4 regions of the Telluria sp. ZB2R32 genome follow, and region 4 is predicted to be linked to each of the others. Evidence: predicted binding sites of a transcription regulator. Region 4 holds the regulator's gene; each other region holds the start of a gene.
What was found. The regulator sigma-54, encoded in region 4, starts transcription at its own class of promoters, with help from an activator protein. The targets are predictions, from matches to a motif close to TGGCANGNAANCTGCTTT.
Positions count from the first base shown of each region.

Region 1 (5,936 bases), on a different contig from region 4:
AGTCGAGGTCGCGCTTGCGTTCGATGAGCTGTTTCAGCGACGGCACCAGCGCCATTGGCTCGCAGCGGCGCACCAGGTTTTCGGCCAGTACGCGCGAAGTGTAAGGCAGTCCATCCCAGGCGCCGGGCTGGATGCTGTCGACGGCGTCGCGCGCGTCGAAGTAATGCAGGTTGGTACCGTGCAGGGGTTTGCGGTAGGCGTTGTTCATGGTGATGCTCTGATTACTTTCTGTCTGCGATCGGCACGAACTGCAGGTCTTCCGGACCGACATAGTTCGCGCTCGGGCGGATGATCTTGTTGTCGATGCGCTGCTCGATGATGTGCGCGGCCCAGCCGGAAGTACGCGAGATGACGAACAGCGGCGTGAACATCGCGGTCGGCACACCCATCATGTGGTACGACACGGCCGAGAACCAGTCCAGGTTCGGGAACATCTTCTTCACTTCCCACATGACCGATTCCAGGCGCTCGGCGATGTCGAACATCTTCATCGAGCCGGCGCTCTGCGACAGCGAGCGCGCGACTTCCTTGATGACGACGTTGCGCGGGTCGCTGATGGTGTAGACCGGGTGGCCGAAGCCGATCACGACTTCCTTGTTCGCCACGCGGTTGCGGATGTCGGCTTCGGCTTCGTCGGCGTTTTCGTAGCGCTTCTGGATCTCGAGCGCGACTTCGTTGGCGCCGCCGTGCTTCGGGCCGCGCAGCGCGCCGATGGCGCCGGTGATCGCCGAGTGCATGTCGGAACCGGTGCCGGCGATCACGCGAGCCGTAAACGTCGAAGCGTTGAATTCGTGCTCGGCGTAGAGGATCAGCGAGGTGTGCATCGCGCGCACCCACTCGTCCGATGGCGCGAAGCCGTGCAGCAGGTGCAGGAAGTGGCCGCCGATCGAATCGTCATCCGTTTCGGTTTCGATGCGCTTGCCGTTGTGGCTGTAGTGGTACCAGTACAGCAGCATCGAGCCGAACGACGCCATCAGGCGGTCGGCGATGTCGCGCGCGCCGGGGACATTGTGGTCGTCCTTTTCGGGCAGTGCGCAACCCAGCGCCGAGACGCCGGTACGCATCACATCCATTGGATGGCTGGCGGCCGGCAGCGCTTCCAGCGCCAGTTTCACCGATTGCGGCAGGCCGCGCAGCATCTTCAGCTTGGCTTTATAACCCTTCAGTTCGGCGACGGTGGGCAGCTTGCCGTGCACCAGCAGGTAGGCGATCTCTTCGAATTCGCAGGTGGTGGCGACGTCCAAAATGTCGTAGCCGCGGTAATGCAAATCGTTACCCGACTTGCCGACCGAGCACAGGGCAGTGTTACCGGCGGCGACACCCGACAGGGCGACGGATTTTTTTGGCTTGAAGGTTGGCGCAGGTTGGGACAAATTAGCAGTCATGGTGATCTCCAATTCAGGTTTATTTTTTCTGTGCGGCGAATAAGGCGTCGAGGTGCTGCTCGAATTCATGGTAACCGATGCGCTCGTAGAGTTCGGCACGGGTCTGCATGGTGTCGACCACGGCTTGCTGGCTGCCGTCGCGGCGGATCGCCGTATAGACGTTTTCGGCCGCCTTGTTCATGGCGCGGAACGCGGACAGCGGATACAGCACGATGCCGACGTCGGCCGTTTTGAGCTCCTCGACGGTGAACAGCGGGGTCGAGCCGAATTCGGTGATGTTGGCCAGGATCGGCACGCCGACGGCTTTCGCGAAGCGCGAATACATGGCGAGATCGGTCATCGCTTCCGGGAACACCATGTCGGCGCCAGCTTCGACGCAGGCCACCGCGCGCTCGATGGCGGCATCGATACCTTCCACGGCCAGCGCATCGGTACGCGCCATGATGACGAAATTCTCGTCGGTGCGGGCGTCGACGGCCGCCTTGATGCGGTCGACCATTTCCCCTTTGGAGACGATTTCCTTGCCCGGACGGTGGCCGCAGCGCTTGGCGCCGACCTGGTCTTCGATGTGGATGGCGGCGGCGCCGAACTTGATCATCGATTTCACGGTGCGCGCAACATTAAAGGCGGACGAACCGAAGCCGGTGTCGACATCGACCAGCAGCGGCAGGTCGCAGACGTCGGTAATGCGGCGCACGTCGGTCAGCACGTCGTCCAGGTTCGAAATGCCGAGGTCGGGCAGGCCGAGCGAGCCGGCGGCGACACCGCCACCCGACAGGTAAATCGCCTTGAAGCCGGCACGCTTGGCGAGCAGCGCATGGTTGGCATTGATGGCGCCGACAACTTGCAGTGGCGATTCTTCCTGGACGGCTTTGCGGAACGCGGCGCCTGCGGATTGGATCATGGGGTCTCCTGGTGGATCAACGAATGGATGCAACCCTTGTTGCAATTAGCGTGCCAGTACATTGGACAACCGCAAAACAGCATCGTTTCAATCACTTAGCTTTCGGTGAACTCATCCTTGAGACCGCACAATGTTTCACTTTGCGTTCCAAGTGAAACATGTTGCAGTAAAATTGCAACATGCGTCCCTTCTCCCCTCCTCCGCAAGACTTCGACAAACCTGTCATCTGGACCGTGTCCGTGTCGCGCCTGGCCGACTTGTTCCGCGACATCACGCTCGAATACGACCATCTCGCCAGCATCGAGCCGATCGACCTCGGCTTCGACGAGGCGGCGCGCCATATCCGCGAGCGCATGGCCAACGAGCGCTGCGACGTGGTAATTGCCGCCGGCTCCAACGGCGCCTATTTAAAGGGCCGGGTCTCGGCGCCGGTGATCGTGGCCAAGGCCAGCGGCTACGACGTGATGGGCGCGCTGGCGCGGGCGCGCAAGGTGTCGAGTCGCATCGGCGTGATCAGCTACCAGCAGCCGCTGCCGGAGCTGGCCGAGTTCAGCGCCACCTTCGGCTTGCCGGTGGCCCAGCGCAGTTACGTGACGCGCGAGGATGCGCGCGCGGCGATGGACGAGATGAAGGCGGCCGGGATCGAGGTCATCGTCGGCGCCGGCATGATCACCGACCTGGCCGAGGAAGCGGGTCTCACCGCTATCTTCCTGTATTCGGCCGCCTCGATCCGCCAGGCCTTCGATGACGCGCTGGAGCTCGCGCGCCTGGCCCAGCTGGAGGCGAACCGTATCCGGCGCGGCCCGGCCAACGAATCGCGCCGTGCGCGGCGCGGCCTGAACGACCTGCGCGGCGAATCCGAAGCGATGGAACGGCTGCGCCAGACCGTGGTGCTGTATGCGCGCTCGCCGGCGACGGTGCTGATCCATGGCGAGACCGGCAGCGGCAAGGAACTCGTCGCCCAGGCGATCCACCGCGAGGGTCCGCGCAGCCTGGGCGCGAACCGGCCTTTCGTGGCGGTGAATTGCGGCGCGATCGCCGAGTCGCTGCTGGAATCGGAACTGTTCGGCCACGAGGAAGGGGCGTTTACGGGCGCGCGCCGCGGCGGCCACGCCGGCCTGTTCGAGGCGGCCAACCGCGGCACCCTGTTCCTCGACGAGATCGGCGAGATGCCGCTCGGCTTGCAGACGCGCCTGCTGCGGGTGCTGGAGGAGCGCGAGGTGATGCGCGTCGGCGGCACGCGGCCGGTGCCGATCGACGTGCGCGTGGTCAGCGCCACCCACTGCGACCTGGAAGCGCGGGTACGCGAAGGACGCTTTCGCGCCGACCTGTTCTACCGGCTGGCGGTGCTGCGCCTGGCCTTGCCGCCGCTGCGCGCACGCCAGGACGACATCGTGCCGCTGGCCGAATGGTCGCTCAAGCAGTCGCTGGCGGCGCTGGGCGCGAAACCGCATCCGAACCTGCACGCCGAAATCGGGGCCTGCGCGCCGCTGCTGCTGCGCCACCCATGGCCGGGCAATGTGCGCGAACTGCGCAACCTGATGGAACGGCTGGCGCTGTTCCTGGCGGCCGAGCCGCTGCAGGCGCTGACGCCGAATTTTTTGTTGGGGATTGCGCCGGAGTTGGGAGCACTACAAGGCGCCAGCGACAATGCAGACGCGCCGTCCTCTGCTGAAACACCGATCGCACCGGTAGCGGAAAGCCTGGCGGCCGTACTCACACGCTTCGGCGGCCAGCGCGACGCCGCTGCGCGCCACCTCGGCATCAGCCGCACGACGTTGTGGCGGCGGCTAAAAGCTGGTTCATGACAGACCAAGAATAGTCTTGCTTGCCTCGACGGAATGCTCCCCGTACACTAGATGTCGACCACAAGCCACTTTTTTAAGTTTTCAATCATTAAAATCTACTAATTTTTTAATTTTATTTGAAAATATATCCAAAAATAATTTAAATAATTATATTGGCAATTACCAATGGCACTCAAGTAATCGTTAGGAATAATTTTGAAACCACAGATCGAATTTAAACATGTTCTAGGCGAGTTATCGGTAAACCGAAACGATCCTTGCGAAGTTATTAGGGAACTCATTTCGAATTCCTACGACGCTGGAGCGAAAAATATCTACTATGCGCCACTAAAAGAACGAAAAGGGTTCATCTTTCTCGACGATGGATCAGGATTAGACACAAAACAAAAAGCCAATGGCATTAGCCCATGGGAAGCATTCTTTTCGATTGGAAAATCAACTAAGAAACAAGGTGACGCGATTGGTTATAAATGCCAGGGCTCTAAACTTTGCTTTGCTTCAAGTCGCGTGTTTGTAGCTTCGCTAACCAATGCTTCAAAAAAGCAGTGGAACGTTGTAACTATCGATAATCCGCGTAATAATTTGGATGTTAATTACGACATCACGCCGTCAAAAACAACTAATATCGTATCGGAAATTAGCTCGTTTTTTACCAGCCCTAACGCTGATACGACTAAAGCGATCAAATATATTGAAGATATAGTATCTAATTCAAAAACAGCATCAATGACCTTGATTATAATTGATGAGTTAGACACTGAAAACTTCGGAAAATATTTTGCCATCGGCAACAATCCTGAAGAATCATACATCGTTAATTACATTCGCCTTTACACCCGACATGGCGACATCAGGTATCTTACAGCTTCAGAAGGCTTTTCGCCTAGCCAGCGTCAACAGGTGTCTGCATCAGTTGTGGAAGCTAAATTTTTCATATTTGCCAATAAGAAAGCAACATCAATCCCGTTTGGATATCCTTATCTACTAGTCCCTTCTGCTGGAAAGCAAGATCCCACAATTAAGTCTCCGGCCCATGTTTCACGTTTGAGGGACGGCCGATTTTATAGTAGAGCCGCAAAAAGCTTTTCAGTAAATGGCCAGAATTTCTCGATAATATTGACGATCGACGGCAATAGAAGGGCGCATGCTGAATATAAGTACTTGGCCCGAAAGGGAAAAGCGATGTCCGGCATTCGGTTAAGTGAGCACCGTGGATTTTTCATTGCGGTTAAAGGAATTAAGATTTGCAAATATCAGGAACTTCTATCTGGCCTTGATGATTATGAAGTTTTATCTGAAGGTGACAGTCCGAGTCACTATTCGATAATTTTAGAAGGCGACTTTGATTTAGTAACGAATAGAAATGCCCTTAGCAAAAACGCTTACGACACTCTTTCAGATCCAGATTTCAGAACGGAAATCAAGAAATTTTTTGATGCCCAGAAGAAAACTGACGTAGTATTCTCAGAATTATTGTCTAGGTTAAAAAAGGAGAGTTCCGAAACTCTTTTAAATGACCAAATCGAAATTTTACAAGATGCGAAAAAGGAATTAAAAACTCGCGAGCGCTTCCGCATAATTGATCTAAATAATCATTCACACCTTTTTCTATCCCCTAAACCTGGCGAGGAATATCTTGTCGGAATACTTTATTCACAACTATCCAGCTTCCTTCCAAAAAATAAAGGATTCGATAAATACTGGAGGCGCATTGTTACTTTTTCAACTCAGGGAATTGACAGCTTAGGCTTAATTAACGAGACGATAGCTTCTCCGCTAGCAGAATCGAACATCTGTTCAGTCGAATATAAGTTCGAATTCAATAACAATGGTCCTTTT
Region 1 is NZ_JCASIG010000001.1:278,129-284,064, forward strand. Features, by position in the region: gene acnD (Fe/S-dependent 2-methylisocitrate dehydratase AcnD) at 1-208, opposite strand, end outside; gene prpC (bifunctional 2-methylcitrate synthase/citrate synthase) at 222-1,385, opposite strand; gene prpB (methylisocitrate lyase) at 1,405-2,289, opposite strand; gene prpR (propionate catabolism operon regulatory protein PrpR) at 2,469-4,097, shown strand; gene AC56LG_RS01235 (ATP-binding protein) at 4,293-5,936, shown strand, end outside.
Region 1: a site for sigma-54 is predicted at 2,328-2,345, ahead of prpB (methylisocitrate lyase). Genes of this name have one in related genera too.

Region 2 (5,936 bases), on a different contig from region 4:
GGACGACCCGGTCGTGAAACACCTGCCGGACTTCCAGATGTACGACGCCTACGTCACGCGCGAAATGACCGTGCGCGACCTGCTGACCCACCGCAGCGGCCTGGGCCTGGGCGCGGGCGACCTGCTGTGGTGGCCGACGACGAATTTCAGCACCGACGAAATCATCGAGCGCCTGCGCTACGTGAAACCGGCGACGAGCTTCCGCAGCGCCTACGCCTACGACAACCTGTTGTACATCGTGGCCGGCAAGATCATCGCCCAGAAGTCCGGTAAAACCTGGGGCGCCACGGTGCGCGAGCGCATCCTGACCCCGGTCGGCATGAACACGACCACCACCAGCCTGGCGGAAAACGCCGGCAATCCGAACGCCTCCAACGCGCACAGCAAGATCAACGACCGGATCGCGGCGGTGAAGTCGATGCCGGTCGATAACGCGGTCGGCGCGGTCGGCATCAACACCAACGCCGACGACATCGCCAAGTGGATGAAGGTGCTGCTCGACGGCGGCCGCATCGAGGGAATGAAAGGCGCGGACGGCAAGGAGCTGCGCCTGTGGAGCGAGGCGCAGTCGCGCGAGATGTGGACCGCGCAGACGCCGATGAAGGTCGGCATGCCGAAGGGTCCGCTGGCCGCCACCCGCGCCAACTTCGCCGCCTACGGCCTGGGCTTCCAGCTGCGCGACTACAAGGGCCAGCTGGTGGCCATGCACGGCGGCGCGCTGCAGGGCTTTTATTCGCGCGTGCTGCTGGTGCCGGAATCGAAGCTGGGCGTGGCGATTCTCACCAATGCGGAAAGCGGCGGCGCCCTGAATGCGCTGCAATACCGCCTGCTCGACCAGTACATGACCGGCAGCGCGCCGACCGACTGGATCAAGCTGATCGCCGACAACGAAGACCAGCGCCACGCCGAAGAACTGGCGCGCCTGAAGAAGACGTCGGGCGCGCGCGTCGCCGCCTCGAAGCCCTCGCTGGCCCTCGGCGAGTACGAAGGCCAGTACACCGACCCGTGGTATGGCATCATGAACATCCGACGCGACGGCAAGAAGATGATCCTGTCGTTCTCGCGCACGCCGGACCTGACCGGCGAGATGGAGCACTTCCAGCACGACACCTTCATCGTGCGCTGGAAGGAGCGTAACTTCAACGCCGACTCCTACGTCACCTTCGCGCTCGACCACGACGGCAGCATCGAACACGTCAAGATGAAGGCGGTGTCGACCGAGACCGATTTCAGCTACGACTTCCACGATCTGCTGTTCACGCCGGTGAAGGCGGCAAAGGCGAAGCTGTAAAAAGAAACGGGGCCGCTTGAAATGAAGCGGCCCCGTTTTTTGGCGCGATCGACCGAATACCCCCTGGTCACCTGAAACCGGGCAGGGCTCGTACCTCCTTTTCCAGCTCCTCGGCAAACAGGCGGGCGCGCAAGGGCTGGTAGCGACGCGAAGGGTAGAGCAGGAACAGCTCCTGTGCGCCTGCGCTCCACGCGCCGAGCACGGGTGCCAGCCGGCCTGCGGCAAGCAAGTCGTCGACCAGCCATTCGGGGCAAAGGCCAATGCCGGCCCCATCGAGCATCGCGTCGCGGATCGCCATCGCATTGTTGATGCGGTAGCGGCCGCGCGCCTGTACCTCCACCGTATCGTCGCGACGCTCAAGATGCAGCATGCCGCCGTCGGGCGTCCAGGCGAAGCGGATGAATTCGTGCAGCGCCAGTTCCTGCGGCGTGGCAGGCGTCCCGCGGCGCGCGAGATAGGCGGGTGCGGCGTACAGGCGCCGCTGCGAGGCCCCGATGCGCCGCGCGATTGCATCCGGCGGCAGGCGCCGGCCCAGGCGCAGGGCGACGTCGACGCCATCCTCGACCAGGTCGACATAGCGGTCTTCGAGGATCAGCTCGACCTCGATCTCCGGCCAGGCTGCCAGGAAGCGCCCCACGATCGCATTCAGGCGCAGCTGGCCAAAGGCGACCGGGGCATTGATGCGCAAGAGCCCGGCAGGGCGTTCGGTCAAGCCGCGCGCTTCGTCCAGCGCTTCCCGGTATTCGTCGAGCACGCCCTTGGCGCGGCGGTAGAAGCGCAGGCCCTGGTCGGTGGGACGCAGGCCGGACGTGCTGCGTTCGACAAGCCGTGTTCCCAGCTCCGCTTCGAGCGCGCGCAGCACCTTGCTGACATTCGGCTGGCTGGTTGCCTCTTCGCGGCTGACCGCCGAAATACTGCCCAGTTCAACCACGCGTACAAAATAGCGCATTGCGCGCAAGGTATCCATCGACCCTCCATTCCAAGTTGGAATGGATGTTAACGCAATTTTGCCTCTAACCTTACAAAACAGCATGGCCTATCCTGATGGTTCACTCACAAACTATCGGAAAGCCATGACCTGTCCTGCATCCTCGCTCCGTGCGCATGCCTGCGCACTGCTCCTTGCCCTTGCCGTGCCCGGCGCGGATGCCAGCGCGGACACCGCGTCGACCGCGCCGTCCATGCGCTGGGCCAGCACCTGGTACGCCAGCCCGCAGCCGGCCTGGGACGACGACTTCATCCTCCCGACCGGCGTGCCGGCAAGCCTGCAGGGGCAAACCGTGCGCGAGACGGTGCGCCTGAGCGTGGGCGGACGGCGCATTCGCCTCGTGTTCTCGAACCGCTACGGCGCTACGCCGCTGGTGCTGGGCGAAACAAGGGTCGCCATGGCAGGGCCGGACGGCACGGCCCTGCCGGGAACCAGCGTGGCCGTGCGCTTCGGGGGCGAATCAGGCGCAGTCGTTCCCGCCGGCGCGCCGCTCGTCAGCGATCCGGTCGACCTGGCGCCAGGCGCCTTCACCCGGCTGGCCATCTCGGTCTTCCTGCCCGGGCCGACGCTGCTGCGCACATTCCATTGGGGCGCGCAGCAGACGGCACTGGTCGGGAAAGGAAACCTGACGGCGGCGCCGGCGATGGCGCTTGCGCAGGGTATCCCCGGCCGCCTGTTCCTGAGCGCCGTGCTGGCCGAAGTACCGCAGGCGACGCGTACAGTCGTCGTCCTTGGCGACTCGATCACCGATGGCAATGGCTCCACGCCGGGCGCGGACCACCGCTGGCCGGATTTCCTGGCACGGCATCTGGCCGGCAGCCAGGTGGCGGTCGCGAACGCCGGCATCTCGGGGGCGCGCCTGCTGGGAGACCGGATGGGCGCCAATGCGCTGGCGCGCTTCGAGCAGGATGTACTGGGCCAACCGGGCGTGGCTGCCGTGGTCGTCCTCATCGGGATCAATGACATCGGCTGGCCCGGCAGTCCCTTTGCGCCGCACGAGCGCATGATGACGGCGGCGCGGCTGGTCGCGGGCTATCGCCAGCTGATCGCCGCGGCCCATGCGCGCAAGCTCAGGATCGTCGGCGCCACGCTGCCGCCTTTCGAAGGCGCATTACGGGGCACGCCCTTCGAAGGCCACTTCAGTCCTGCCAAGGAGCGGCTGCGCCAGGAGGTGAACGCGTGGATCAGGGATGCGGGGGAATTCGATGCCGTGGCCGATTTCGATCGCCTGTTGCGCGATCCCGCTGCTCCCGGCAGGATGCGGCCGGCTTACGATTCAGGCGACCACCTGCATCCGGGCGATGCGGGTTACGGGGCGATGGCTGAATCGCTGAACCTGAAGATGCTGTTCGGCGACGCGGGCACAGCGCCGTAACCACGTGGCAGGCCATCGCGGCCCGCCGCCATCCTGCCGGCTTGCAGTTACTGCTTCACGAACTTCAAGGTCATCCGGTCGCTCTCGCCGATCGCCATGTACTTCTCGCGCTCCTTCTCCTTGTTGGCCAGCACCGGTGGCAGCGTCCACACACCCTTTTCGTGGTCCGCCTTGTCCTTCGGATTGGCGTTCACTTCCGATTTGCCGGCCAATTTGAAACCGGCGTTCTCGGCCAGCTTGATGACATAGGCTTCGTGCACATAGCCGGTGGACGCTTTCTCGTCCTGCTTCATCGAGCTTGGCAAGCGGTGGTCGACCACGCCCAGCACGCCGCCCGGTTTCAGGACCTTGTGGATTTCCTTGAACGTCGTTTGCAGGGCTGCTTCGCCATTGCCGACCCAGTTGTGCAGGTTGCGGAAGGTGAGCACCATGTCGACGCTGTTCGCCGGCGCGATCTCGTAACGGCTCGGTGGCTCGAACACGGCGGTGACGGCCTTGCCGTACAGGGCCGGATTGGCGTCGAGTTTGGCGCGCAAGGCCATGGCGCCCTTCTTCTCGGGCGCCGCGCCGGCAGCGATGTACTTGCCCTTGTCGCGCAGGTAGGGCGCCAGGATCTCGGTGTACCAGCCGCCGCCAGGCACCAGTTCCACCACCGTCATGGTCGGCTTGATGCCGAAGAAAGTCAGCGTTTCGTACGGATGGCGCGCGCCGTCGCGAGCGGCGTTGGTGGCGCGGTGTTCGCCGGCGATGACGGCTTTCAGGGCGTCGTCGGCCTGTACGGCGCCGGCGGCGCCCGCGGCCAGCAGCGCGGCGAGGATCAGTCGTTTCATGGTCGGTGTCTCCAGTAAGGTTGTCGGCCGCGGGCCAGTGCCGTTGCCGCCGCGCCGATGATCGAACAAGCAACCCGGCCAGTCAAGCGAATCCATGCCATCTGCACTGTCCGCTGGGTGTCCGGCCGGACAGGCGGACAGCGCGCGGACGGCCGATCGACCCAGTATGTACGCCTGAAAACCGCATACCACAGCCGAGCCACGAAGACTTTGCGACTGGTATAAAGATTGCCTATTCAAAATCATTGGTTGCTGATAATGTTTAACGGTTTGCCATGCGGTTCGCCGTCGCGGCACCACGAGTTCTACACATACATATGCGGCAGTGCCCGTGTGCGCGCCGCCCCCGAAGCAGGTTGAATTCAGGAGACAGAATGGAACGTCGTACCTTTCTCAACATCGGCACCGTGGCGTTCGGCGCGATGCTCATCCCCGTCGCCGGCCGCGCGATCGCAGCCGAAGAACTGCTGAGCCCCATGGCCGTGGCGGCTAAAAAAGCGCTGGCCGACACCGCGTTGAATGCCGCCACCAAGGCCGGCGCTTCGTATTGCGACGTGCGCATCGGGCGCTACCTGAACCAGTTCGTCACCACGCGCGACCTGAACGTCGAGAACGTCGTGAATACCGAATCGGCCGGCGTCGGCGTGCGCGTCATCTGCAATGGCGCCTACGGCTTCGCGGCCACCTCGGACATGACCCCGGACGGCATCGCCAATGCGGCGCGCCAGGCCGTCGCGATCGCCAAGGCGAATGCCAAGCTGCAGTCCGAACCGGTGCAGCTTGCACCAGTGAAGGGCGTGGGCGAGGTGAGCTGGGCGACGCCATATAAAAAGGATTGGCGCACGGTGCCGATCAAGGAAAAGGCCGAACTGCTGATCGCCGCGAACAAGGCCGGCATCGACAACGGCGCCAACTTCATGCAGTCGATGCTGTTCCAGGTGAACCAGCAAAAGTATTTCGCGTCGACCGACGGCTCCTACATCGACCAGGACCTGCACCGCCTGTGGGCGCCGTTCAGCGCCACCGCCGTCGACAAGGCGAGCGGCAAGTTCCGTTCGCGCCAGGGGCTCGGTGCGCCGGTCGGCATGGGTTACGAATACCTGGACGCGCGCCCCGAGCACAAGATCAAGGCCGCCGGCGGCGTCGCCACGCTGTACACGAATTCGTACGACATCGTCGAGGATGCGCGCGCCGCCGGCCGCGACGCCAAGCGCAAGCTGACGGCAAAGTCGGTCACCCCGGGCAAATACGACCTGATGCTCTCGCCGGAACACCTGTTCCTCACCATCCACGAATCGGTCGGCCACCCGACGGAACTCGACCGCGTGCTCGGCTACGAAGCCAACTACGCCGGCACCAGTTTCGCCACGCTCGACAAATGGCAGTCGAAGAATTTTAAATATGGTTCGCCGATCGTCAACATCGTCGCCGACAAGACGACCCCGGGCTCGC
Region 2 is NZ_JCASIG010000011.1:108,343-114,278, forward strand. Features, by position in the region: gene AC56LG_RS24000 (serine hydrolase) at 1-1,291, shown strand, start outside; gene AC56LG_RS24005 (LysR family transcriptional regulator) at 1,359-2,258, opposite strand; gene AC56LG_RS24010 (SGNH/GDSL hydrolase family protein) at 2,365-3,654, shown strand; gene AC56LG_RS24015 (class I SAM-dependent methyltransferase) at 3,702-4,484, opposite strand; gene AC56LG_RS24020 (TldD/PmbA family protein) at 4,859-5,936, shown strand, end outside.
Region 2: a site for sigma-54 is predicted at 4,702-4,719, ahead of AC56LG_RS24020 (TldD/PmbA family protein). Genes of this name have one in related genera too.

Region 3 (5,936 bases), on a different contig from region 4:
TTCTCGGCCGGCATCGTGATGCCGATGCGTTTCAGTTCGGATTTCAGTTGCGGCAGCTGGTGCGGCTGCCACTGGCCTTCATCGGCCATGGCATGCGCTGCGACGCCTAACAGGGCGACGGGAAGAACGATCGATTTGAACAAGGTAGGACCCCGGTTGAGAAAAATTCAAGCGGGGAGTATAGCCCGGTTGGGGAGCGCCGGAAAACGATTTTTCGGCGTCAATACATGAGTTCAGGTAGTGGCGCTGAACACCCACGGCCGACGGGCGCATCCCTCAGGCTCAGGCTAGAATGGCCGTTTCGCCGCCGGATAAACACTATGGGACGCATCGCCTCTTCCTTCTCCACGCTCCTGCGCCGCCTCGCGCTGGACGCCTTTACCATCGGCCTGATGGGGATGGTGCTGCTGGCCAGCCTGCTGCCGGCCAGCGGCCAAGCCGCCGTCGTCCTCGGCGACGTCACCACGGTGGCGATCGGCCTGCTGTTCTTCCTGCACGGCGCCAAACTGTCGCGCGAAGCGCTGGTGGCGGGACTGACCCACTGGCGATTGCACCTGCTGGTGCTGGCCTGCACCTTCGTCATGTTCCCGCTCATGGGCCTGGCCATCGAACCGCTGGCGCTGATGGTGCTGACGCCGGAACTGACGATGGGCATCCTGTTCCTGTGCGTGCTGCCCTCCACCGTGCAATCCTCGATCGCCTTCACGGCGCTGGCGCGCGGGAACGTGGCCGCCGCCGTCTGCAGTGCCTCGGCCTCGAATTTCCTCGGTATCTTCCTGACGCCGGTGCTGGTGAGCGCCTTCGTGCTGCAAGGTGCCGAAGGCGCCGGCGGCACGGGCCTGGCGCAGATCTGGAAGATCGTCGAGCAGTTGCTGCTCCCTTTTATCGCCGGCCAGCTGCTGCGACCGTGGATCGGCGCCTTCATCGACCGCCACAAGCCGGTGCTGCGCTATGTCGACCAGGGCTCGATCCTGCTGGTGGTGTACACGGCGTTCAGCGAGTCGGTCACCGAAGGCCTGTGGCAGCACATCTCGGGCGCCACGCTGGCCGCGCTGATCGGCTTGTCCTGCCTGATGCTGGCGATTGCCCTGGGCCTGGCCGCCTGGACCAGCCGCCGCCTCGGCTTCTCGAAGGAAGACGAAATCACGATCGTGTTCTGCGGTTCGAAGAAAAGCCTGGCCAGCGGCGTGCCGATGGCAAAGGTGCTGTTTGCGCCGTCGGCGCTGGGCATGATCATCCTGCCGCTGATGCTGTTCCACCAGATCCAGCTGATGGTGTGCGCGGTGCTGGCGCAGCGCTGGGCGCGGCGCGAGGAACAGGTCGAGGCGTGCGCCCTCGAACGCAGTAATTAGGGCAACATGGGCTTGCATGAACCGACAACTCACAAGGCAAGCACGATGAATCCCACCACACCTTCCACCACACCTGCCAGCGCTACCCGCGTCGTCATCACCGGCGCCTCCAGCGGCATCGGCGCCGCCACCGCGATCGCTTTCGCCCGGACCGGCGCCATGCTGGTGCTCGCCGCGCGCGGCCAGGAAGGACTCGACGACGTCGCGCGCCGGTGCCGCGACGCCGGCGGCAGCGCCGACGTGCGCGTCGTCGACGTGACCGACGCCGCCGCCGTCGGCACCCTCGCCACCGAAGCACAGGAGATCCTGGGCGGGATCGACCTGTGGTTCAGCGACGTCGGCATCGGCGTGGTCGGCAAGTACGACGAGGTGCCGCTCGAAGATCACCGGCGCGTGATCGAAGCCAACCTGCTCAGCCACATGCATGAGGCGCACGCCGTGCTGCCGGTGTTCATGCGCCAGGGCCACGGCATCTGGGTCAACATGATTTCCGTCGGCGGCTTCGTGCCCGCGCCCTATTCCGCCGCCTATGCGGCCAGCAAGTTCGGCCTGCGCGGCTTCAGCGACGCCCTGCGCACCGAACTGCAGGCGCATCCGGACATTCATGTCTGCGACGTCTATCCGACCTTCGTCGACACGCCGGGCTTTCGCCACGCGGCGAATTACACGGGCGCGAAACTGTCCTACCCACCGGGCACGCTGGCGCCCGAAAAGGTGGCCGACGCCGTCGTCGCCCTGGCCCGGCAACCGCACGCCACGACCGTGATCGGCGCGCCGGCGGCGCTGATGAAGCTCAGCGAACTGGCCGCACCCCTGCCGGCAATGCTGATGGGCCGCTTCCTCGACGCCTGGTCGAAACGGGCCGACCGCACCGGCAACACGGTCGGTGCGCTATACGCGCCACAAGATGGCGCCAGCGGCATCCACAGCGGTCAACAAAAAACGCAGCCGCAATCGAATACCGCACTGGTGGTCGGCGCCGGCCTGGCGCTCGGCGTGATTGGCTGGCAGTTGCTGCGGCGGCGCGAAGGGTCTTATTGAATCTTTGCGGGGGTGTCGATTGACTGTGCGCCCGTGGAAACCGGCGCGGAGGGATGGAGCAAGCCACTTCCCCAGCCGATGCGAACACCGGCTGGGGCCAAACCTTATTTACCCTGGCGACGCTTGCGCGAAGCGTACAGCATGCCCAGGCCACTGAGCAGCATGGCGGCGGTTGCCGGTTCAGGCACGTCGACTGGGTCCGGATCAGGGTCGGTCCCAGGACCGGCGTCGAGGTCGGTCACGGTCAGGGTGTAGGCGCCCGAGCCCAGGTATTCGGTCAGGTTGAAGGTGCCGAGACGGAAGGTCGGGCTCTCTTCGCTACCGGTGTACAGCTGGGTGCCGTCGGTCACCACCAGATAGGTGTCGCCATAGAAATCATAGATTTCCATGCCGCCGCCGATGTCGGCATTGTAGAACGTCAGGTCGGCGACGTTGAACAGCGAGCCTGGGAAATTACCCTCGACATCCCACAGGATAAAGCCTTCACCTTCGCCAGCGGCATCCGGCGTGACGGTGGAATTGAGCTGCCAGCTGGCGGTGTAATCGCCGGTGAGGTTGAACTGGTACGTAGCAGCACTGGCGACGCCTGCCGAAAACAGCAAGGCAATGGCAGCGGCACTTTTCAAACTTTTCATCAGCTTCATCGAATTGTTCCTGTCCAGGTAATTGGTCGTTGACCGACCGTTTCTAAAGTTAAGGGAACCTGCTTCAACTACTCCCCGACGCGGTTACAAACCTCGCAAGATCACTAGTTAGCAGGAACCGTGCCTGTTAGAAACTTACCTTTAGAAACAATTACTTACATATTTTCCGTACAAAAATGTTATCTTTTCGTAAGATTTTCCGACAGCATTCGTCTAGACATGCCATCGATCATGCCGACGGATGCTGCTCATGCAGCGCCGGCGCGGCAGTCGGTCCGGCTGCTTCAGGCGCTTTCTCCACGATCAGCACCGTGCGCGACACTGCCTGCGTGGCTTTTTGCTGCACCACCTGCACGGCGACGGCGCGGCCATCGATGATGGGTTGCGGATGACGGAAGAAGAACATGACGGGCCCGACGCTGAGTTGTTGAACACTGGAGTTTGGGGCCGGGCCCGATACTTCAAGGCGCGGCGCCCGCCTGCCAGCCGCCGCCAAGCGACTGGATCAGCGCGACGGCGACCGTCTGGCGGTCGCTCTGCACCTGCACCAGCGAACGGCGCGCGTTCAGCGCCGTGACCTGGGCCTGCACCACCTCGGTATAACCGACCTGTCCGGCGCGGTAACGGTTCATGATCTGCTGCTCGACCAGGTCGGCCGCTTCCGATGCCTGGCGCCGCAACTCCTGCTGCTGGGCCAGTACGCGGGTGGCGGCCAGCTGGTCTTCGACGTCGGCAAAGGCATTCAATACCGTCTGGCGGTAGCGCGCGACCGCCGCCTGCTGGCGCGCCTCGGCGCCGGCGACGCTGGCGCGGATGGCGCCGGCGTTGAAGACCGACTGCGCCGCCGACAGGCCGAACGACCAGGCCGCGTTCGAGACCGAGAACAGATCGCCCACGCGGCTGCCGCCGGAACCGAGCGAACCGGACAAGCCGATGTTCGGGAAATAGGCCGCGCGCGCGATGCCGATCTCGGCGTTGGCGGCGGCGACGTCGCGCTCGGCGGCGGCGATGTCGGGGCGGCGCTGCAGCAGCGTCGCCGGTACGCCGACCGGCACGTCGGGCACCGTCACGCGCCACTCCGGACTGGCGGCGAGCGTGAATTCGCCCGGCGCCTTGCCGACCAGGATCGCGATCGCATGTTCGAACTGGGCGCGCTGGCGCGCCAGCGTCAAGGCGTCGCTGCGCGCGCTGGCCAGTTGCGTTTGTGCCTGCAGCACGTCGGTGCGGGCGGCGATGCCGACGTTGAAGCGGTTCTGCGTGATCTGCAGCTCGCGCTCGTAGCCGGCGATCGTGCGGCTAAGCAGTGCGCTCTGGGCGTCGAGCGCGCGGATCGTGAAATAGTTCGAGGCCAGTTCGCCCTGGCTCGACAGGCGCGCGCTGGCCAGGTCGGCGGCGCTCGCCTCCAGCCCGGCCTGGGCGCTGGCGACGCCCGCACGCAGGCGGCCCCAGACGTCCGGCTCCCAGCTGCCGCCCAGGTTCAGGCGATAGCTGTTGTCGGCGCCTTGCGAACGCACCCCGGAACGGTCGCCCGACAGGTTGAGGGACACCGTCGGGAACAGGGCCGCGCGCTGCTGGGCGACGGCGGCGCGCGCCTGCGCATAGTTGGCGACCGCGATCGCCACGTTCTGGTTCGAGACTTCGACGCCGGCTGCGAGCTGGTCGAGCAGCGGATCGCCGAACAGCTGCCACCAGGGCCCGCGCTCGAGCGCATCGGCGGGCGCCGCCGGCACCCAGCCGTCGAGCTCCTTGAAGGTGGCCGATTGCGGCGCTTCGGGGCGTACGTAGGCGGGGCCGACGGCGCAGCCGGCCAAACTCAAGGCCAGTGCCAGCAAAGTCAGTCGGAACGTCGTGTCTTGTCGCATACAGAATCTCATTTCGAAATGGAAGGAATCGCCTCGCCCTCGATCGGATGGCGCGCCAGCATGTGCTCGTCGGGCTTCTTGCGGCGCAGCTTGTCGAGCAGGACGTAAACCACCGGCGTGGTGAGCAGTGTGAGCAGCTGGCTGGCGATCAGGCCGCCGATGATGGCGATGCCCAGCGGCCGGCGCAATTCCGAGCCTTCGCCGAAGCCGATCGCCAGCGGCAGCGCGCCGAGTGCGGCGGCCAGCGTCGTCATCAGGATGGGGCGGAAGCGCAGCAAACACGCTTCGCGCACCGCCACCAACGCCGACACGCCTTTCGCGCGTTCGAGGTCGAGCGCGAAGTCGATGATCAGGATCGCGTTCTTCTTGACGATGCCGATCAGGAGGAACACGCCAATGAGCGCGATGATCGAGAACTCCATGTCGAACATCAGGAGCGCCAGCACGGCGCCGACGCCGGCCGACGGCAAGGTCGAGAGCACCGTGATCGGGTGCACCAGGCTTTCGTAGAGGATGCCGAGCACCAGGTAGATGACGACGATCGCCGCCAGGATCAGGAGCGGTTGCTCCTTGTTCGATTCCTCGGCCGCGCGCGCCGTGCCCTGGAAGCTGCCGCGCACGTTGGACGGCATGGCGATGTCGGCTTCGGCCTGCTTCACCGCCGCCTTGCCGTCGTCCAGGTTGGCGCCTTCGGCCAGGTTGAACGACACCGTCGTCGCCAGTTCGCCGTCCTGGTGGTTGACCGAGGTCGGGGTCGAGCTTTCGGCGAAGCTGGCGATCGCCGACAAGGGCACCATGGTGGTGACGCTGTTCGACAGCGCCGAACCGCTGGAAGCGTCGCGCGTGGCGGTCAGGTTCGAGGCCGGCGTGGGCGTGCCGGCCGCGGTGGTGGTGCCGCTCGTTGCGCCACCGGTGGTGCTGGCGGCGACCGGCGTGGACGATGCCGGCGCAGTGCCACTGGTCGGCCGCGCCGGCACGTACACGTCCTTCAGCGCTTCGGGCGATTGCGCATACTGCTGCGCCACGCCCATGATCAC
Region 3 is NZ_JCASIG010000003.1:462,742-468,677, reverse strand. Features, by position in the region: gene AC56LG_RS11515 (S46 family peptidase) at 1-143, opposite strand, end outside; gene AC56LG_RS11510 (bile acid:sodium symporter family protein) at 321-1,352, shown strand; gene AC56LG_RS11505 (SDR family oxidoreductase) at 1,398-2,393, shown strand; gene AC56LG_RS11500 (PEP-CTERM sorting domain-containing protein) at 2,498-3,037, opposite strand; gene AC56LG_RS11495 (hypothetical protein) at 3,267-3,443, opposite strand; gene AC56LG_RS11490 (efflux transporter outer membrane subunit) at 3,499-4,899, opposite strand; gene AC56LG_RS11485 (efflux RND transporter permease subunit) at 4,908-5,936, opposite strand, start outside.
Region 3: a site for sigma-54 is predicted at 3,146-3,163, ahead of AC56LG_RS11500 (PEP-CTERM sorting domain-containing protein). Genes of this name have one in related genera too.

Region 4 (5,936 bases):
CGACGAGCAGAACATCCCGCTGTTCTCGACGCCGCTGCCGGCCGCCCAGGTGATCGACTTCCTGCGGGTCTATCTGTCGAAAAAGCTGGCCCAGCGCGTCATCATGCACGGTGTCTTCATGGACGTGCTCGGTGTCGGCGTGCTGATCACCGGCGACTCCGGCCTCGGTAAAAGCGAGCTTGGCCTGGAACTGATCTCGCGCTCGCACGGCCTGGTCGCCGACGACGCCGTCGAATTCTCGCGCATCGCCCCCAACATGATCGAAGGCCGCTGCCCGCCGCTGCTGCAGAACCTGCTGGAAGTGCGCGGCCTCGGCCTGCTCGACATCAAGGCGATTTTTGGCGAGACCGCCGTGCGCCGCAAGATGCGTCTCAAACTGATCGTGCACCTCGTCAAACGCGGCGTGCTCGACGAAGAGGTCGAGCGCCTGCCCTTCCACTTCCCCACCGAAGAGGTGCTGGGCCTGCCGATCCGCAAGGTCGTCATTCCTGTCGCCGCCGGCCGCAACATCGCCGTGCTGCTCGAAGCCGCGGTGCGCAACACGATCCTGCAGCTGCGCGGGATCGATACGCTGCAGGAGTTCATGGAGCGGCAACGTCAAGCCATGAGCGGAGATTGAGCGGCGATTGAGCGGGGATTGAGACGACAAAGCGGCAGCGCTTGCGGTATCATCGAGCCATGCACATCGTCCTCATTACCGGTATTTCCGGCTCGGGCAAGTCGGTTGCCCTGAATGTCCTGGAAGACGCAGGTTACTACTGCGTCGACAACCTGCCGCCGCCCCTGCTGCCGCAACTGGTCGATTCTGTCGCGACGAGCACGATCAAACTGGCGGTGGCGGTCGACGCCCGCAGCGCCGAATCGCTGGCGGGCTTGCCAGTCACGGTGCGCACGCTCAAGGAAGAAGGGCACCAGGTCAAGGTGCTGTTCCTGACCGCGAGCACCCATTCGCTGGTTGCGCGCTTTTCCGAAACGCGGCGCAGCCACCCGCTGTCGCATACCCTGATGCCGGGCGCGAATCCGGCCGCGCGCCGTACCCTCATCGAATGCATTGCCGAAGAACGCGAACGACTGGGGGCCATCGAGCAGCTCGGCCACGTGATCGATACGTCGGAGGCCTCGGCGAACAAACTGCGCGCCTGGATCAAGGAACTGGCCGAGGTCCAGCATGCGCCGCTGACGCTCTTCTTCGAATCCTTCGCCTTCAAGGTCGGCGTGCCGCTCGACGCCGACTTCGTGTTCGACGTGCGCGCCGTCCCGAATCCATATTACGACCTGGCGTTGCGCCCGCTGAACGGCAAGGACGCCCCCGTGATCGCCTTTCTCGACGCCCAGCCGAGCGCCACCGAGATGCTGCACGATATCTGCAAATTCGTCGAGAAGTGGCTGCCCTCGTTCAAGACCGATAACCGCAGCTACCTGACGGTGGCGGTGGGCTGTACCGGCGGGCAGCATCGCTCGGTGTACATGGCCGAGCGGCTGGCGGCCTATTTCAACGAGAGCGAGCGCGTGGTGGTGAGGCACCGCGAGCAGTCGTAGAGAGTTGTAGGGTGGGCACTTGTGCCCACACGGCTGCACCGGTTAATCAGTGTTGACGGTGACCACGATATGCGGCGTTCTCATACCCTTTGCACGCTTTGCAGTCCGCGGCCGTACGACCGCGTGGGCACAAGTGCCCACCCTACGTTACACCGCGTTTATCAACTCAAGTGACGCAGCGGATGCGCGTGATCCGGCCACACCGGCTCGAAAAAGCGCTCGATCATCTCCGGCGTCACGGCGTCGAGCGTCGGCGGATTCCACTGCGGCGCATTGTCCTTGTCGATCACCAGCGCGCGCACGCCTTCCAGTACTTCGCCGTGCTCGAAATTGCGGCGCACCAGCGACCGCTCCATGCGCAGGCAGTCGGCGACCGACATCGTCGCGCCGCGCACCAGCATCTCGTGCGTCACGCACATCATCAGCGGTGAACGCTGGCGCATCGCGGCGAGCGCCTTTTGCGCGAACGCGTCGTCATCCCCTGCCAGCGAGGCGATGATCGCGGCCACCGAACCGGCGCCGAAGTGCGTGTCAATCGCGGCGCGCTGCGCTTTCAATACGCTCTCCCCGACCTCGCTGGTAAAGCCCGCAGCAAAGGCACGGATCGCCTCGGCCAGCTGCGCCCCCGGCGTCGTCTCGATCAGCGCATGCAATTCACCCAGTTGCGCGCCCGGCACGAACACGTCGGCCAGGCCGACGTACAGCGCATCGGCCGCGCCGATCGTCAACCCCGTCAGGCCCAGATAATTGCCGAGCTGCCCAGGCGCGTGCGACAGGAAATGGCTGCCGCCGACGTCCGGGAACAGGCCGATGTTCACTTCCGGCATGGCCATCTTGGTGCGCTCGGTCACGATGCGCAGGCCGGTCTCCGGACCGCCCTGGGCGATCCCCATGCCGCCGCCCATCACCACGCCGTCCATGATGGACACGTAGGGTTTCGGATAAAAATGGATCAGGTGATTGAGTGCGTATTCTTCGGTAAAAAAGTCTTCCAGCAGCGCGCTGTTGGCGGTCGGGATGGCGTGGCCGGCCTCGTAAAAGAAGCGGATGTCGCCGCCGGCGCACAGGGCTTTTTCGCTGCTGCTGGCAAGTACCACGGCGGATACGGCCGCGTCGTCGCGCCAGGCCAGCAGGATGTCGGCCAGGCGCCGCACCATGGCCAGCGACAGGGAGTTCAGGGCTTTGGGACGGTCGAGCGTGATGATGCCGGTGCCGTTGGCAACGCGGGTCAGGACATGGTCGGTCATGGTCAGCAGGATGATGGGAGAGACATGCATTTTACCCAAGACACGGCAACGCTCCCACATATTGAAAAGGGCGCCGTGCGGCGCCCTCGTTCAGACGGTGCTCGGTGCGCGATCAGATCGCAGCAGCGGCCTCTCCGCCTTCAGGACGGCGCTTGAGCGCCTCGTGACTATGATTCTGCAGCATCGATTTGTACTTCATCACCTGGCGGTCGAGCCTATCCATCAACAGGTCGATCGCGGCATACAGGTCTTGCGCCACACTTTCCACGTGCACCGTCTTGCCCGACAGGCGCAGGTTGATCTCGGCTTTTTGCCTTTTGTCTTTTTCGGTGAGATTGTCGATCGCGAGGATGACATGGGAATCGATCACTTGATCGAAATGGCGGGTGATGCGTTCGAGCTTGTTCTGTACGTATTCACGGATGGCGGGGGTGACATCGAGGTGGTGGCCACTGATGGTGAGATTCATACACACTCCTTTGATAAATGCGCGGCACCGCCTGGCGCTTGGGACGCACGTGGGGGCCGCTGTTACAAGGATTTGCGGAGACTGACGGGAGGTATCTTGAGCGCCTCGCGGTATTTTGCAACCGTGCGGCGCGCAATGACCATGCCTTGTTCACCGAGCATTTCCGCGATCTTGCTATCGGATAATGGGTTCTTTGGGTCCTCTGCTCCTGTCAGCTGCGCAATGAGCGCCCGTATCGCCGTCGACGATGCTTCGCCCCCCGCTTCGGTGGCGACATGGCTTCCGAAGAAATACTTCAGCTCAAACATGCCGTGCGGGGTCAGCATGAATTTCTGAGTTGTTACACGAGAAATGGTGCTCTCGTGCAGACCCAGTGTATCAGCAATCTCGCGAAGCACAAGGGGACGCATGGCAACCGCGCCATGGCTGAAAAAGTTCTTCTGGCGCTCCACAATTGCCTGCGAAACACGCAGGATCGTATCGAAGCGCTGGCGCATGTTCTTGATGAGCCACTTCGCTTCCTGCAGCTGCGCGCTCATCTGCCCCTCGCCCTTGCCGCCCTTGAGCAGGTTGGCATAGACGTTATTCACGCGCAGGCGCGGCATCACGTCGTTGTTCAGCGCGACGCTCCAGCCGGTCGGCGTCTTGCGGACAATAACGTCCGGAACGACGTAATCCGAAGCGCTCGACGCAAACGCCGCGCCGGGGTGCGGATTGCACTGGCGGATCACGGCTTGCGCTTCGCGCAAGTCTTCGTCGTCGCAGTCGAGCGCCTTTTTCAGCTTGTTGAATTCGCGCTGCGCGAACCAGGTCAAGTAGCCCTCGACGATCTTCAGCGCCATGCGCCGCGTTACCAGCGGCACGCCCGGCATGCTGCGGATCTGCAGCGCCAGGCATTCGGCCGCGCTGCGCGCACCGACGCCGACCGGATCGAGGCTTTGCACCAGTGCCAGCGCGCAGCGCAGTTCCTCGATCTCGACCTCGAGTTCTTCGGGTAATCTCGCGTGGATTTCGTCGAGCTGTTCTTCGAGGTAGCCGTTGTCGTCGATGGCGTCGATCACCAGTTCGGCCAGGGCGCGGTCGCGCGCCGTCACGCCGGTCACGCGGATCTGTTCCGTCAGGTGCTCGCGCAGGGTGATGCCGATGGCGCCCAGTTGCGGACGGCCGTCGTCGTCGTTCTCGCTGTTGGACGTGCGCGTGCCCTCTCCCCAGTCGGCATCGGGCTCGCCGCGTTCGACGTCGCCGCCTTCGCCGCCATCGGCCGCGTCCGATGGGGCGGGCGCGTCTTCACCGTTCGGCGCCGGCGCCTCGGGCGCCTGCGCCGGAGCGTCGTTGATGGCGCCGTCGGCCAGCAGGCGCACCGAGTGGTCGAGCGGATCGTCGAGCCGTTCGAGCAAGGGATTGTCGGACAGGATCTGCTCGATTTCCTGGTGCAGTTCGAGCGTGGACAGCTGCAGCAGGCGGATCGACTGCTGCAGCTGCGGCGTGAGCGCCAGGTGCTGCGAGGTCCGGAGTTGCAGGGATTGTTTCATGGCGCTGTGTGTTCGCTGTGCTGTTCTTACATGCGGAAGTGTTCGCCCAGGTAGACGCGCCGTACCGACTCGTCGGCGATGATGTCGTCGGGGCGTCCCGACGCCAGCACGGCGCCCTGGTTGATGATGTAGGCGCGGTCGCAGATGCCGAGCGTCTCGCGCACGTTGTGGTCGGTGATCAGGACGCCGATGCCGCGCTCCTTCAGGAAGCGCACGATGCGCTGGATCTCGATCACCGCGATCGGGTCGACGCCGGCAAACGGTTCGTCGAGCAGCACGAAGCGCGGATTGGTCGCCAGGGCGCGCGCGATCTCGACGCGCCGCCGTTCGCCGCCCGACAGCGACAGCGCCGGGTTTTCGCGCAGCTTCTCGATCTGCAGTTCGGCCAGCAGGGAATCCAGGCGGTCGTTGATCGCAGCTTTGGTGAGCGACTTGCCGTTCTCGTCGTGCTGCAGTTCGAGCACGGCGCGGATATTGTCTTCCACCGTCAGCTTGCGAAATACCGAGGCTTCCTGCGGCAGGTACGACAGGCCCATCACCGCGCGGCGGTGAATCGGCAGGCTCGAAATGTCGGCGCCGTTGATCTCGATGGTGCCGGCGTCGGACGGCACCAGGCCGACGATCATGTAGAACGAGGTGGTCTTGCCGGCGCCGTTCGGGCCGAGCAGGCCGACGACTTCGCCGCAACCCACCTGGAGCGAAACGTCGCGCACGACCAGGCGCTTGCCGTAGCTTTTCTGCAGTCCCCGGACGACGAGGGTGCTGCGGCTGTCAGGTGCATCTTTCATTATTTCTTTCCTGCTGCCGGCGCCGCCGGGGTGGAACCAGCCGCTGCCGGTGCGGCGCCTGCCGCCGGTGCGCGGCGTGGTGCGATGATCAGGGTGCCGCGTCCGCCGCCCACCTTGCTTTCGCCACTGGCGTCGTTGCGCACGGTCGCCACTTCGCGGCGGCTGTCGTAGGCGATGTAGGCGCCATCGAGTTCGTTGGTCAGGCGGCCGTTTTCGAGCTGGCGCACGATCGCTTTCGAGAACAGTTTCACTACTTCCTGGCGCTCGTCGTATTCGATGCGTTCGCCCTGTCCTTCCATCCACAGGTCGGGGCCGCCGTCGCGCTTCTGGCGGAAGGTGGCGACCCGGCCCGGACCCGAAG
Region 4 is NZ_JCASIG010000007.1:203,175-209,110, forward strand. Features, by position in the region: gene hprK (HPr(Ser) kinase/phosphatase) at 1-619, shown strand, start outside; gene rapZ (RNase adapter RapZ) at 679-1,539, shown strand; gene AC56LG_RS20335 (enoyl-CoA hydratase/isomerase family protein) at 1,701-2,786, opposite strand; gene hpf (ribosome hibernation-promoting factor, HPF/YfiA family) at 2,899-3,255, opposite strand; gene AC56LG_RS20345 (RNA polymerase factor sigma-54) at 3,318-4,787, opposite strand; gene lptB (LPS export ABC transporter ATP-binding protein) at 4,814-5,575, opposite strand; gene lptA (lipopolysaccharide transport periplasmic protein LptA) at 5,575-5,936, opposite strand, start outside.